DNA from 3 places in the Streptomyces sp. NPDC020807 genome. Region 3 is predicted to be linked to each of the others. Evidence: riboswitches for the same ligand, from Rfam matches in the RefSeq annotation. Region 3 holds a riboswitch; each other region holds the start of a gene.
What was found. Region 3 has a riboswitch for cobalamin ahead of AB0G79_RS30785 (cobalamin biosynthesis protein). Riboswitches for the same ligand answer to the same signal wherever they lie in the genome.

Region 1: another riboswitch for cobalamin. It lies ahead of AB0G79_RS29600 (energy-coupling factor ABC transporter permease); the one in region 3 lies ahead of AB0G79_RS30785 (cobalamin biosynthesis protein).
Region 2: another riboswitch for cobalamin. It lies ahead of AB0G79_RS18260 (ABC transporter substrate-binding protein); the one in region 3 lies ahead of AB0G79_RS30785 (cobalamin biosynthesis protein).

What each region holds. Positions count from the first base shown of each region.
Region 1 is NZ_JBFADU010000030.1:23,589-27,416, reverse strand. Features, by position in the region: gene AB0G79_RS29615 (ATP-binding cassette domain-containing protein) at 1-235, opposite strand, end outside; gene cbiQ (cobalt ECF transporter T component CbiQ) at 232-981, opposite strand; gene AB0G79_RS29605 (energy-coupling factor ABC transporter substrate-binding protein) at 988-1,437, opposite strand; gene AB0G79_RS29600 (energy-coupling factor ABC transporter permease) at 1,434-2,135, opposite strand; cobalamin riboswitch at 2,164-2,374, opposite strand; gene AB0G79_RS29595 (PTS fructose transporter subunit IIA) at 2,466-2,882, opposite strand; gene dhaL (dihydroxyacetone kinase subunit DhaL) at 2,879-3,499, opposite strand; gene dhaK (dihydroxyacetone kinase subunit DhaK) at 3,505-3,828, opposite strand, start outside.
Region 2 is NZ_JBFADU010000011.1:41,718-45,545, reverse strand. Features, by position in the region: gene AB0G79_RS18265 (iron chelate uptake ABC transporter family permease subunit) at 1-498, opposite strand, end outside; gene AB0G79_RS18260 (ABC transporter substrate-binding protein) at 540-1,553, opposite strand; cobalamin riboswitch at 1,692-1,822, opposite strand; gene AB0G79_RS18255 (cold shock domain-containing protein) at 1,940-2,146, opposite strand; gene AB0G79_RS18250 (TetR family transcriptional regulator) at 2,253-2,846, opposite strand; gene AB0G79_RS18245 (glucose 1-dehydrogenase) at 2,875-3,639, opposite strand; gene AB0G79_RS18240 (NAD-dependent epimerase/dehydratase family protein) at 3,655-3,828, opposite strand, start outside.
Region 3 is NZ_JBFADU010000033.1:55,750-59,577, forward strand. Features, by position in the region: gene AB0G79_RS30775 (inorganic phosphate transporter) at 323-1,591, shown strand; gene AB0G79_RS30780 (hypothetical protein) at 1,604-1,825, shown strand; cobalamin riboswitch at 1,960-2,095, shown strand; gene AB0G79_RS30785 (cobalamin biosynthesis protein) at 2,128-3,105, shown strand; gene AB0G79_RS30790 (cobyric acid synthase) at 3,102-3,828, shown strand, end outside.

The DNA of each region.
Region 1 (3,828 bases), on a different contig from region 3:
ACGCCACCGGCGACCCGTCCAGCAGGAGCGACCCGCTCCCGCAGCGCAGACCGCCGCTGAGCAGCCGCAGGAGCGTCGTCTTCCCGCTGCCGTTGCGTCCGAGGAGCGCGATGGCCCGGCCCTCCGGCACCGCGAAGTCGACGTCCGACAGGACCGCGGGACCGTCCTCGTACGCGAAGCCCGCCCCCGCCAGCTCCACGACGGGGACCGGCGGGCGGGAGGTGCTGCTGCTCACGGAAGGAACCTTTCGAGTACGAGGGTGAGGGCGACGAGCCCCGCGAGGAGCGCGCCCGTCGCCGTCAGGAACCGGACCGACACCGCGGCGGCGGGCACCAGGACCCGCAGCGTCCCGTCGTAACCGCGACCGGCGAGGCCCGACTGCATCCGCTGCGCCCGGTCGAAGGCACGGACGAACGTGGTCGCGCCGAGACCCGCCAGCGAACGCCAGGTCGCCGCCCGGGTGGTGTGCCCGAGGCGGGCCGCCTGCGCCTGCCGGATCTTGGTCAGGGAGTCGAGCAGCAGGAAGATGATCCGGTACATCACGAGCGCCACGTCCACCACGGGCGCCGGCACGCCCGCCCGGACGAGCCGGGGCAGCACGTCCGAGACGGGCGTGGTGAACGCGAAGAGCAGCACGCCGAGCGAGGCGGCCGCGGTTCGGAGCAGCAGCTCCACCGCGTGGCCGGGCCCGCCCGGCGCGAGCGCCACGAACCCGCGCTCCCCGCCGACCTCGAAGAGCAGCGGGACGGCGCCCGTGACGCAGAAGCCCAGCGGGACCCGGAAGGCCCGCCACAGCTGACGGCCCGGCACGGCGGCCGGCCCGAGCAGGACGGCGAGCGTCGCCGCCGCCACGAGCACGGCGCCGGGCCACGGCGGCAGACAGACCGCGCAGAGTGTCAGGCCGAAGCCGAGCAGCGCCTTCTCGGCGGGATGCCGACGGCGCCAGCGGCTGCTGTGCGCCGCCGCGTCGATGGGGAGCATGGGCGGTTACGCGTCCTTGCCGACGGCGTCGGAGGCCTCGGCCGGCATCGGGGAGGCCGGTACCGGGGACGCTGCCGGGGCGGTCGGGACCAAGGGGGCTGCCGGGGAGGCCGGTACCGGGGACGCCAGCTCCGCCCGCGCGCGGGCCTCGCCCTGCCGCCGGCCGCGCCGGACGCCGAAGTAGTACGCGAGGACACCGGCGCCGAGCGCCGCCTGGAGGGCGAAGAGCGCCGACTCGATCTCCCCGGACGGCGGCTCGTACAGCGGGCTGAACCAGGGCTCGTAGTCCGGCTGGAGCTCGGTGATCGCGGTCTCCGCCTCGGCGTCCGCGCCCGTGAACGGCTCCTCCTTGTGGTCGCCGAGGCCGAGCGCGAGCGGAAGGACCGCGAGCGCGACGACGACGAGCAGGAGCAGCGCGTTGATCTTGGTGTTCTTGCTGACACGCGGGGAGCTCATGCCGCGGTCACCTCCTCCGCGGGACGCTCCGGAGCCTTCCGGGAGAGGACGCCGAGCCGGATCAGGTCGCCCTTGCTGGACTGCGTGAGCAGCCGCATCACGAGGACCGTCAGGAGACCCTCGCTCACGGCCAGCGGGATCTGGGTGACGGCGAAGATGGACCCGAACTTGGCGAGCGCGCCGAGGACGCCGCTGCCCTGGTCGGGGAAGGCCAGCGCGAGCTGGACGCTGGTGACGCAGTACGTCGACAGGTCGGCGACGAACGCGCCGAGGAAGACGGCGACCATCAGCGGCGCGCCGGACCGGCGGGCCAGCAGGTACGTCCCGTACCCCGCCCACGGCCCGACGATCGCCATCGAGAAGACGTTCGCGCCGAGCGTGGTCAGCCCGCCGTGGGCGAGCAGGAGGGCCTGGAAGAGGAGCGTGATCGTCCCCAGGACCGCCATGATCGGCGGCCGGAAGAGGATCGCGCCCAGGCCCGTACCGGTCGGGTGGGAACAACTTCCCGTCACCGAGGGCAGCTTGAGTGCCGAGAGGACGAAGGTGAAGGCGCCGGACGCGCCGAGGAGCAGAGTGGACTCGGGGTTCGCGCGCACCTCTCGGGTGAGGGCGCGGGCCCCGTGGACGACGAACGGGGCGGCCGCGACGCCCCAGGCGGCGGCGTGGACGGGGGGTAGGTACCCCTCGGCTATATGCATGGTTGGGAGACCCTCTCCAGCACCTCGTGGATGGACAACGCGCCCCGGCCGGTCTCCTGGCTGACGGTCATACGTCCCGACTCCGCCTTCCCACACCGAGGCGGTCTCCCACGACGGTCCAGTGGCTTGCCCGGGAGGGCTGTCCCCCCCGGGTGTGGAGCCGGAACTCCCGATCACAGTGGCGAGGGCCGCACCGGTACCGCACCGGTTTCCCGTACACCAAGGCCCTGCGACATTAGTGTGTTGACCTGCCCGATCACAACACGGCCGCCACCGGGCGCGCCCTCCCGGTCACTCCCCGCACTCGCGGCCGGCCCTCCCGGGCGCCGCTCATTCCTTCCGGTACGCGTACGCCTCCGAGGCCGCCGCGGCCACCGCGTCGAGGTCCCCGCCGGCACTCGCCGTCACCAGCGCGGCGACCGCGCCCTCGACGAAGGGCGCGTCCACCAGACGGGTGCCCGCCGGGAGTTCGTCACCCTCGGCGAGGAGCGCCTTCACGGTGAGGACCGCGCTGCCGAGGTCGACGAGGACCGCCACCCCGGCCCCGCCGTCGACCGCCTCCGCCGCCTCGGCGACGAGGGCGGCACTCGTCCCGAGACCCCCGTCGGGGAGCCCGCCGGCCGGCCGGATCGGGGCGGTGTCACCGCCGCCGGCGAGGCCGCGGGCGAGCTCGGCGACCGAGGCGGCGACGGCCGCGCTGTGCGAGACGAGCACGATGCCCACCCGCGCCGGCGTCCCCGCGCTCACGAGAGACCCTCCGCCCGGGCGGTGTCGGCGAGCGCCGCGAGCAGCAGCGCCGAGGAGGCGGCCCCCGGATCCTCGTGCCCGATCGACCGCTCGCCCAGATAACTGGCCCGGCCCTTCCTCGCCCGCAGGGGTACGGTCCCCAGCGCACCGGCCGCGGCGGCCGCCCGCCCCGCCTCGAAGGACGTCCGCAGCCCCTCCACGCCCGGAACGAGCGCGTCCAGCATGGTCTTGTCCCCCACCTGCGCCCCGCCGAGCTGTCCCACGGCACCGACCCCGGCGCCGAGGGCCTCCGCGAAGCGTTCCCGGCCGACGGCCGCATCCTCGCCGAGTGCCTTCCCGGCGCGCCGCAGCAGGGTCCCGTACAGCGGCCCCGAGGCCCCGCCGACGGTCGAGATCAGCTCCCGCCCGGCGGCGACGAGCACCGCCCCCGGCGTCGGGGGCGGCTCCTCGGCGAGCACCTCGGCCACGGCGGCGAACCCGCGCCTGAGGTTGGCGCCGTGGTCGGCGTCGCCGATGGCGGAATCGAGATCCGTGAGCCGGTCGGCCTCGCGGGAGACGACCTGGGCGGCCCCCGTCAGCCACCGCACCGCGAACCCGGCGTCGAGACCCTCCGTCATCCCGCTCACCGTCCCCACCGCAGGGCGGCCGTCTGCACGGGCGCGTCCCAGAGCCGCAGCAGCTCCTCGTCGACCTCGCAGAGGGTGACGGAACAGCCGGCCATGTCGAGGGAGGTCACGTGGTTCCCGACGAGCGTCCGGGCGACGGGAATCCCGCGCTCGCCGAGGACCCGCTGCACCTCGGCGTTGAACCCGTACAGTTCGAGCAGCGGCGTGCCGCCCATCCCGTTGACCAGCACCAGCACGGGTCCGCGCGGCCGAAGATCGTCGACGACGACGTCCACGGCGTAGTCCGCGATCTCCCGCGAGGTCATCATGGCCCGCCGCTC
Region 2 (3,828 bases), on a different contig from region 3:
CGACGTCAGTGCGGAGAAGAGCTGCATCGCCGCGACGCCCGCGAGGACCACGCGGTCGGTGGAGCCGCCGAGGGTGTGACTGAGCAGCAGGACGAGCGCGAAGGAGGCGACCGCGCCGAGGAACGCGCCGCCGGTGACGGAGAGGACTCCCCCGCCGACACCGAGGACGACGACCAGGACGGCGCCGGTCGAGGCGCCGGAGGAGACGCCGAGGACGAACGGGTCGGCGAGCGGGTTGCGGAGCAGCGACTGCATCACGACGCCGCAGACGGCGAGTCCGGCGCCGCAGACGGCCGCGAGGAGGGTGCGGGGCAGACGGAGGTTCCAGACGATGCCGTCCCGGATCGGCGAGACGCCGGAGGCGCCCGGGTCGCCGCCGAGGTGGGCGGCGACGACCGACCCGACCTCGCCGACCCGCAGGTCGGCGGGTCCGACGGTGATCGCGACGGCGACGGAGGCGCCGAGGAGGGCGAGCCCGGCCAGGACCCAGAGGGCCACCGGGCTCCTGGTGGCGGCGGGGCTCCTGGTGGCGGGTGCGCTCACTTCGCGAGTCCGTACGAGCGGAGCGCCGCCGCCAGCTTCTCGATGCCCTCGACCGTGCGCAGGGTGGGGTTCATGGCCTGGCCGCTGAGGAGCACGTACCGCTTCTTCCGCACCGCCGTCATGTTCCGCGTGACGGGGTCGGACTCCAGGAAGGCGATCTTCCTGGCGGCGCTCTCGGCGGACTGGGAGCGGCGGATCAGGTCGCCGATGACGAGGACGTCGGGGTCGCGGTCGGCGACGCTCTCCCAGTTGATCTGGGGCCATTCCTCGCGGGTGTCGTCGAAGACGTTCTTCGCGCCGAGCGCACGGGTGATGACGCCGGGGGCCCCGCAACAGCCGGCCATGTAGGGGGATTCGGCGTTGGCGTACCAGTAGAGGACGGTCGCGTCGGTGAAGTCGCCCGCCGAAGCGGCCTTCGCCACCCGCCCCTTGAGCTCGGCGACGAGCTTCTCGCCGCGCTCGCTCACGTCGAACACCCGGGCCAGGTCACGGATTTCGCCGTACACGGTCTCCATCGTGAGCGGCTTGGTGCGGACGCCGTCGCCGTCGCCGCTGTTGTCCTTGCCGGCGCAGTCGGTCGGCGAGAGGTAGGTGGGGACGCCGAGCTTCGCGAACTGCTCGCGGGGTGCCACGCCGCCCTTGCCGAGCGTGTAGCCGAAGGAGGCGGCGGCGAAGTCGGGTTCGGTGCCGAGGACCTTCTCGAAGGAGGGGTAGCGGTCGGCGAGGCGCGGGACCTTCGCGTTCTCCGCCTCAAGTCCTTTGAGGACGGGGTCGGTCCAGGTGGCGGTGCCCACCATCCGGTCGGCGAGGCCGAGGGAGAGCAGGATCTCGGCGGCGCCCTGGTCGAGCGCGACGGCCCTCCGGGGCGCTCGGTCGATCCGTACGCGCTGACCGCAGTTGTCGAGCGTCACGGGGTGTCCGGAGGCGGTGCCCTCCTCCTGGTTCTTCGCCGCGGGCTTCGGGGCGGTTCCACCGGCGCAGCCGGCCACGGCCAGGACCAGCGCGGACATCAGGGCCAGGAGCAGGGTCCGGGCGGGGCGAGGGACGGGGTGTGCGAACGGCACGGAGCTTCCTCTGCGTCACGGCTCATGCGCGGAGCCTGTCGTACGGTGCTCCCCGGGCGACGTCGCGACGCCGGGGCCGCCAGCAGGTCTTCGGACTCGGGGTCATCCGGACGGAGCGCCTTCCCGGGCCCGTCCCGCGACAGTGCCCAGTGGCCGATGCTCCGCCCGTCGCCCTCACCGCTGCGCGTCAGCTCCGGATTCCCACCGGATTCCCTGACCCGTGCACTCGCCCGTTCGGGTGCGTACAAAGGTGCGACTGGCTTCGGCACAGTACCACCGCGCCCGCCGAGGCCCTCTTCGCACCCGCACACCCCATGGGAGTGCCGGCGCCTTCAGAGGCGGATCTCCTTCGCCTCGAAACGACCCTCGCCGAGGGCGAGGACGAAGGTGATCTGCTGCCCCTCGGAGAGCGTCCTGGCCTCGCCCTCGATGTCGGCGGCGCTGAACCAGACCTGCTCCTCGGAACCGACGGGGACGACGAACCCGTATCCGTCACGACGGTTGAAGGACTTCACGAACCCTTTGCTTCTGCCGTCCACGGCGGCCTCCCTGTCGTCATCGGCGATGGGGGTGTCACGGGGTCTCAGTCGAGGTGTACCCCGTCGGCGCGCCCGCCGCCCGTCGATCGGCGCGAGGGAGTGGCGGTCAGCGGCCGCCGGGGTACGCGATCCGGGCCGTGATCCGCGCGATGCGCGCCGCCGAGACCTCGGGGGACGCCACCGGCTGGACGATGTGACTGACGGTGAGCCGCACGATCGTCTCGACCGCGAGGCCGCGGGACTCCTCGTCCACGTCGGGCCAGGCCTCGATCGCGTACGCGTCGAGCAGGGTCATCGCCGTCCCGAAGACGGGTTCGGGCCGGGTGGTCAGATAGGCGAGGAGGTCGTCGTCGCCGCCGCGCGCCGCCACCAGGACGCTCTTGATGAGGGGGTTGTCCACGGCCTGCTGGAGCGTGTAGCCGACCCCGGCCGCCGCCGCGGCCTCCAACTCGCCTCGGTGGGCGTCCAGTTCGCGCTGGATTCCGACGAGGAAGCCCTCCAGCTCTCGCTGGACGAGGGCCTGGCCGATGGCCTCCTTCGAGCCGAACTCGTTGTAGAGCGTCTGGCGGCTGATCCCGGCGGCGCGCGCGATGCCGGTCATGCGCAGGCCGCCCCAGCCCTCGGCGGCGACGAGGCGGTAGGCGGCGTCGAGCACCTGCTCGCGCAGGAGGGACCGGACGCTGTCGCGGAAACGTGTCATCGTGCGCCCACCTTATCCAGCGAACCCCTCAGAGGGCGCTGCCGCCCGAGACGTCCAGGTACTGGCCGGTGACCCAGCGGGCCTCGTCGGAGACGAGGAAGGCGACGACGTCCGCGATGTCGGCGGGGTCGCCGATCCGGCCGAAGACCGAGTGGGCGGCGAGGGCCGCGCGCGCCTCCGGGGTCGTCCGGCGCCGGGCGTTCATGTCGGTGGCGACGAAGCCGGGGGCGACGGCGTTGACCGTGATCCCCCGGGGGCCGAGCTCCTTGGCGAGCGCCAGCGTCATCGTGTCGACGGCGCCCTTGGTCATCGCGTAGGTCACGGACTCGGGGAAGGCCGTCCTGGTCGCGAGGGAGGAGACGTTGACGATCCGGCCGCCGTCACGGAGCCGGTCGAGGCCCCGCTGGATGAGGAAGAGGGGGGCCTTCACGTTGATCGCGAAGAGCCGGTCGAAGACCTCGGGGGACAGCTCGTGGACGCGGCCGGAGCCGCTCGCCCCGGCGTTGTTGACGAGGATGTCGAAGCCGGGCTCCTCGCCGAGCTCCGCGAGACCCGCGTCGAGGCCCGCGTAGAACACGTCGACGGCGTCCGGCGCCGCGAGGTCGGACCGGAAGGCGAAGGCCCGCCCGCCCCGCTCCTCGACGCCCCGCACCGTCGCGCGGGCGGCGTCCTCGTCGCGGCCGTAGTGGACGGCGACCAGGGCGCCGTCCGCGGCGAGCCGCTCGGCGACGCCTCTTCCGATGCCTCGGCTCGCTCCCGTGACGATCGCGGTCCTGCCGGCCAAGCGGGCCATGTGGATGGTGCCTTCCTACGATGTGGGGGTGGGTCCGCTTCGGGCAGCGCCGAGGAGCAGCCGCCGGTACCACGGCGCGTGCGCCGCGAACCCCTCGGCGAAGCCCGGCCCCGGCACGCAACCGAGCTCCCGCCAGGGGCGGTCGTCGGCGAACCAGTGGTCGGTGGCGAGCATGGCGAGGTGGTGCTG
Region 3 (3,828 bases):
GCCTGCCACCGGGGGACCTCCGGCGTGCCCCTGGCGAGTGACAAGGGTCTCCCCCGCCGCGTCCCCCGGTCGGATGGTCTCGTCCAGGGGGCGGAACGCCGCCCGGGAGCGCCGGCGCCGCCGGGGCTCGTGGGGCGCCCAGGGCCCCGGATTACCGGCGGTCGCAGGGTGACCGCATCGTGGACATCCGGCCCGCCGGAGGGCGAAGCGGAATCTCTTGACACCGGATGGAGACACCACGTCGCCCGCCCCAGTTCACCTTCCGTTCATCCAGGTTGCCTACGTTCGACGAGCCACTGACGTCAAACGATTGCCTGGGTAAATGGAACACATCACGCTGCTGCTCGCCATTGTGGTCGTGACAGCTCTCGTGTTCGATTTCACGAACGGTTTCCACGACACCGCCAACGCGATGGCCACGACCATCTCGACCGGTGCGCTCAAGCCCAAGACGGCGGTGGCCATGTCCGCCGTGCTGAACCTCGTCGGAGCCTTCCTGTCCGTGGAGGTCGCCAAGACGATCTCCGGCGGGATCATCAACGAAGAGGGCATTCGCACAGAAGTGATCTTCGCGGCGCTCGTGGGCGCCATCCTCTGGAACCTGCTGACCTGGCTCCTGGGCCTGCCGTCCAGCTCCTCCCACGCCCTCTTCGGCGGCCTGATCGGCGCCGCCGTCATGTCCGCCGGCTGGTCCGCGGTCAACGGCTCGACGATCGTCACCAAGGTCCTCATCCCGGCCGTCGCCGCGCCGCTCGTCGCCGGCCTCGCCGCGATGGCCGCCACCAAGCTGACGTACAAGATCAAGGCCAACCCCGACGCCAAGGCCACCGCCAAGGGCTTCCGGGCCGGTCAGATCGCCTCCGCCGGTCTCGTCTCCCTCGCCCACGGCACCAACGACGCCCAGAAGACGATGGGCATCATCACCCTCGCCCTGGTCACCCAGGGCGTCGTCGCCCCCGGCTCGAACCCGCCCCTGTGGGTCGTCGTCTCCGCCGGTGTCGCCATCGCGCTCGGCACCTACCTCGGCGGCTGGCGCATCATCCGCACCATGGGCAAGGGCCTGACCGACCTCCAGCCGCAGCAGGGCTTCGCCGCCCAGACCAGCGCCGCGACGGTCATCCTGGCCTCCTCGCACCTCGGCTTCTCCCTCTCCACCACCCAGTCCTGCTCGGGTGCCGTGATGGGCGCCGGCCTCGGCCGCAAGGGCGGTGTCGTCCGCTGGTCGACCGCCACCCGGATGTTCGTCGCCTGGGGTCTCACCCTTCCGGCCGCCGGCCTCGTCGGCGCGGGCGCCGAGTTCCTGACCAAGCAGGGCCCCTGGGGCATCGCCGCCGTCGCCGTCCTCCTCGTCGCCGGCTCGGGCGTCATCTGGACCCTCTCCCGTCGCAAGCCGGTCGACCACAACAACGTCACCGCCGACGACCTCGACGAGGAGCCCGCGGGCGTCGTGACCACCGCCATCGCGGCCGTCACCCCGCCGCCGGCCCCCGGTTCCGTCGCCGCCGTCGCGGACGAGGACCTCAAGACCACCATCCCGGCGCCGGTTCCCACGGACCCGGCCGCTCCCCCGGCCTCCGCCGCTGCGGTGTAAGGAACGAACGACATGAAGATCGACTGGGCAGCTCTCGGCTCCGTCTTCGGAGTCAGCCTCGTGGCGACCGTCGCCCTCGTGGGCCTCTTCACCCTCGGGATCGTCGGCCTCGGCAAGCAGGAGGAGGCCGAGGCGAACGGCGGCTCCGCCGCCCTGGCCCGTACCGGCGCCTACGCCTGCTTCGCCCTCTGCGCGGCGGCCGTCGGCTACGGCATCTACCTGATCGTCGTCTGACGGTCGCGCCTCCCTCCTCACGGCGGGCGGTCCCCACCTCCGGGTGGGGGCCGCCCGCCGTGTTCGTGGTGCCGTGTTTGTGGTGCTTCGCACAGTGACCCGTCGCAGGTCAAAGGTGGGTTGACGGCTGTTCGCGGCGCGTGGTGGACTGCCGAGGCCATTACGGCGGCAGTCAGAGGAAGTCCGGTGCGAATCCGGCGCGGTCCCGCCACTGTGACCGGGCCCCCAGGGTCCGGGAGTCAGGAACTCTCGCCGCCGGTCACGTCGATCCAGGGCGCGGACCCTGAGTGAGGACATGCGCCATGCCCGGCCGCATCAGAACCACAGGTGCCTTCGCCTACGGAGCCGCCCTCGGGCTGGCCGTCGACCGCCTCGTCGGCGATCCACGCCGCGGCCACCCCGTCGCCTTCTTCGGCCGGACCGCCGCCGCCGTCGAACAGCGCCTGCACCGCGACGACCGCGCCCGCGGCGCCCTGCACACCGCCGTCTGCGCCGGGACGACCGTCGCCGCGGGCGCCCTCGCCGCCCGGGCCGTACGGAACCGGCCGGCCGCCGCCGTCGCCCTCACCGCCGCGTCCGTCTGGGCCGTCGTCGGCGGTACGACCCTGGGCCGCGAGGCGCAGGCGATCGGCGGGGCGCTCGCCGCCGGCGACCTGGACGTGGCCCGCGAGCGGCTGCCGCACCTCTGCGGGCGCGACCCGCAGTCCCTCGACGGTCCCGCGATGGCCCGCGCCGTCGTCGAGTCCGTCGCCGAGAACACCTCCGACGCCGTCGTCGGCGCCCTCTTCTGGGGCGCGGTCGCGGGCGTCCCCGGCCTCCTCGGCTTCCGGGCCGTCAACACCCTCGACGCGATGGTCGGCCACAAGTCCCCGCGCTACCTCCGCTTCGGCTGGGCCTCGGCCCGCCTCGACGACGTGGCCGGCTGGCCCGGCGCCCGGCTGACCGCCGTCGCCGCGACGCTCGCCGGCGGCGACCCGCGCGGAGCCGTACGGGCCTGGCGGGCGGACGCGGCGAAGCACCCGAGCCCCAACGCGGGCCCCGTCGAGGCCTCCTTCGCGGGCGCACTCGGCGTACGGCTCGGGGGGACCCTCTCGTACGGCGGGCGGGTCGAGCACCGGCCCGTCCTCAACGGGGAGGGGCGGCCCGTCGAGGTCGCCGACATCGACCGGGCGGTCCGGCTCTCGCGCCGGGTCACCGCCGTGTCGCTGGCCGCCTGCGTCGGCGGCCGGCTGATCGTGAGCGCGCTGAGCGCGCGCGCGTCGAAGGGGAGGAACGCATGAGCGGCGGCCGCACGAGGGGTGGCGGACTGCTCGTCGCCGGGACCACGTCCGACGCGGGCAAGAGCGTCGTGACCGCCGGGATCTGCCGCTGGCTGGTCCGGCAGGGGATCAAGGTCGCCCCCTTCAAGGGACAGAACATGTCCCTCAACTCCTTCGTGACCCGCGAGGGCGCCGAGATCGGGCGCGCGCAGGCCATGCAGGCGCAGGCCGCGCGCGTCGAGCCGACCGCGCTCATGAACCCCGTGCTGCTCAAGCCCGGCAGCGACCGGTCCAGCCAGGTCGTCCTCATGGGCAAGCCGGTCGGCGAGCTGTCGGCCCGCGGCTACCACGGGGGCAGGCAGAAGGAGCTCTTCGAGCCCGTCCTCGCCTGCCTGGAGGAGCTGCGGAGCACGTACGACGCCGTCATCTGCGAAGGCGCCGGAAGCCCCGCCGAGATCAACCTGCGGCGCACCGACATCGTCAACATGGGCATCGCGCGGGCCGCCCGGCTGCCCGTCGTCGTGGTCGGCGACATCGACCGCGGCGGCGTCTTCGCCCAGTTCTTCGGGACCACGGCGCTGCTCGCGCCCGAGGACCAGGAGCTCGTCGCGGGCTACCTCGTGAACAAGTTCCGGGGTGACGTGACGCTGCTCGAACCCGGGCTCGACATGCTGTACGACCTCACCGGGCGCCGGACCCTCGGCGTCCTCCCGTACGCGCACGGGCTCGGCATCGACGAGGAGG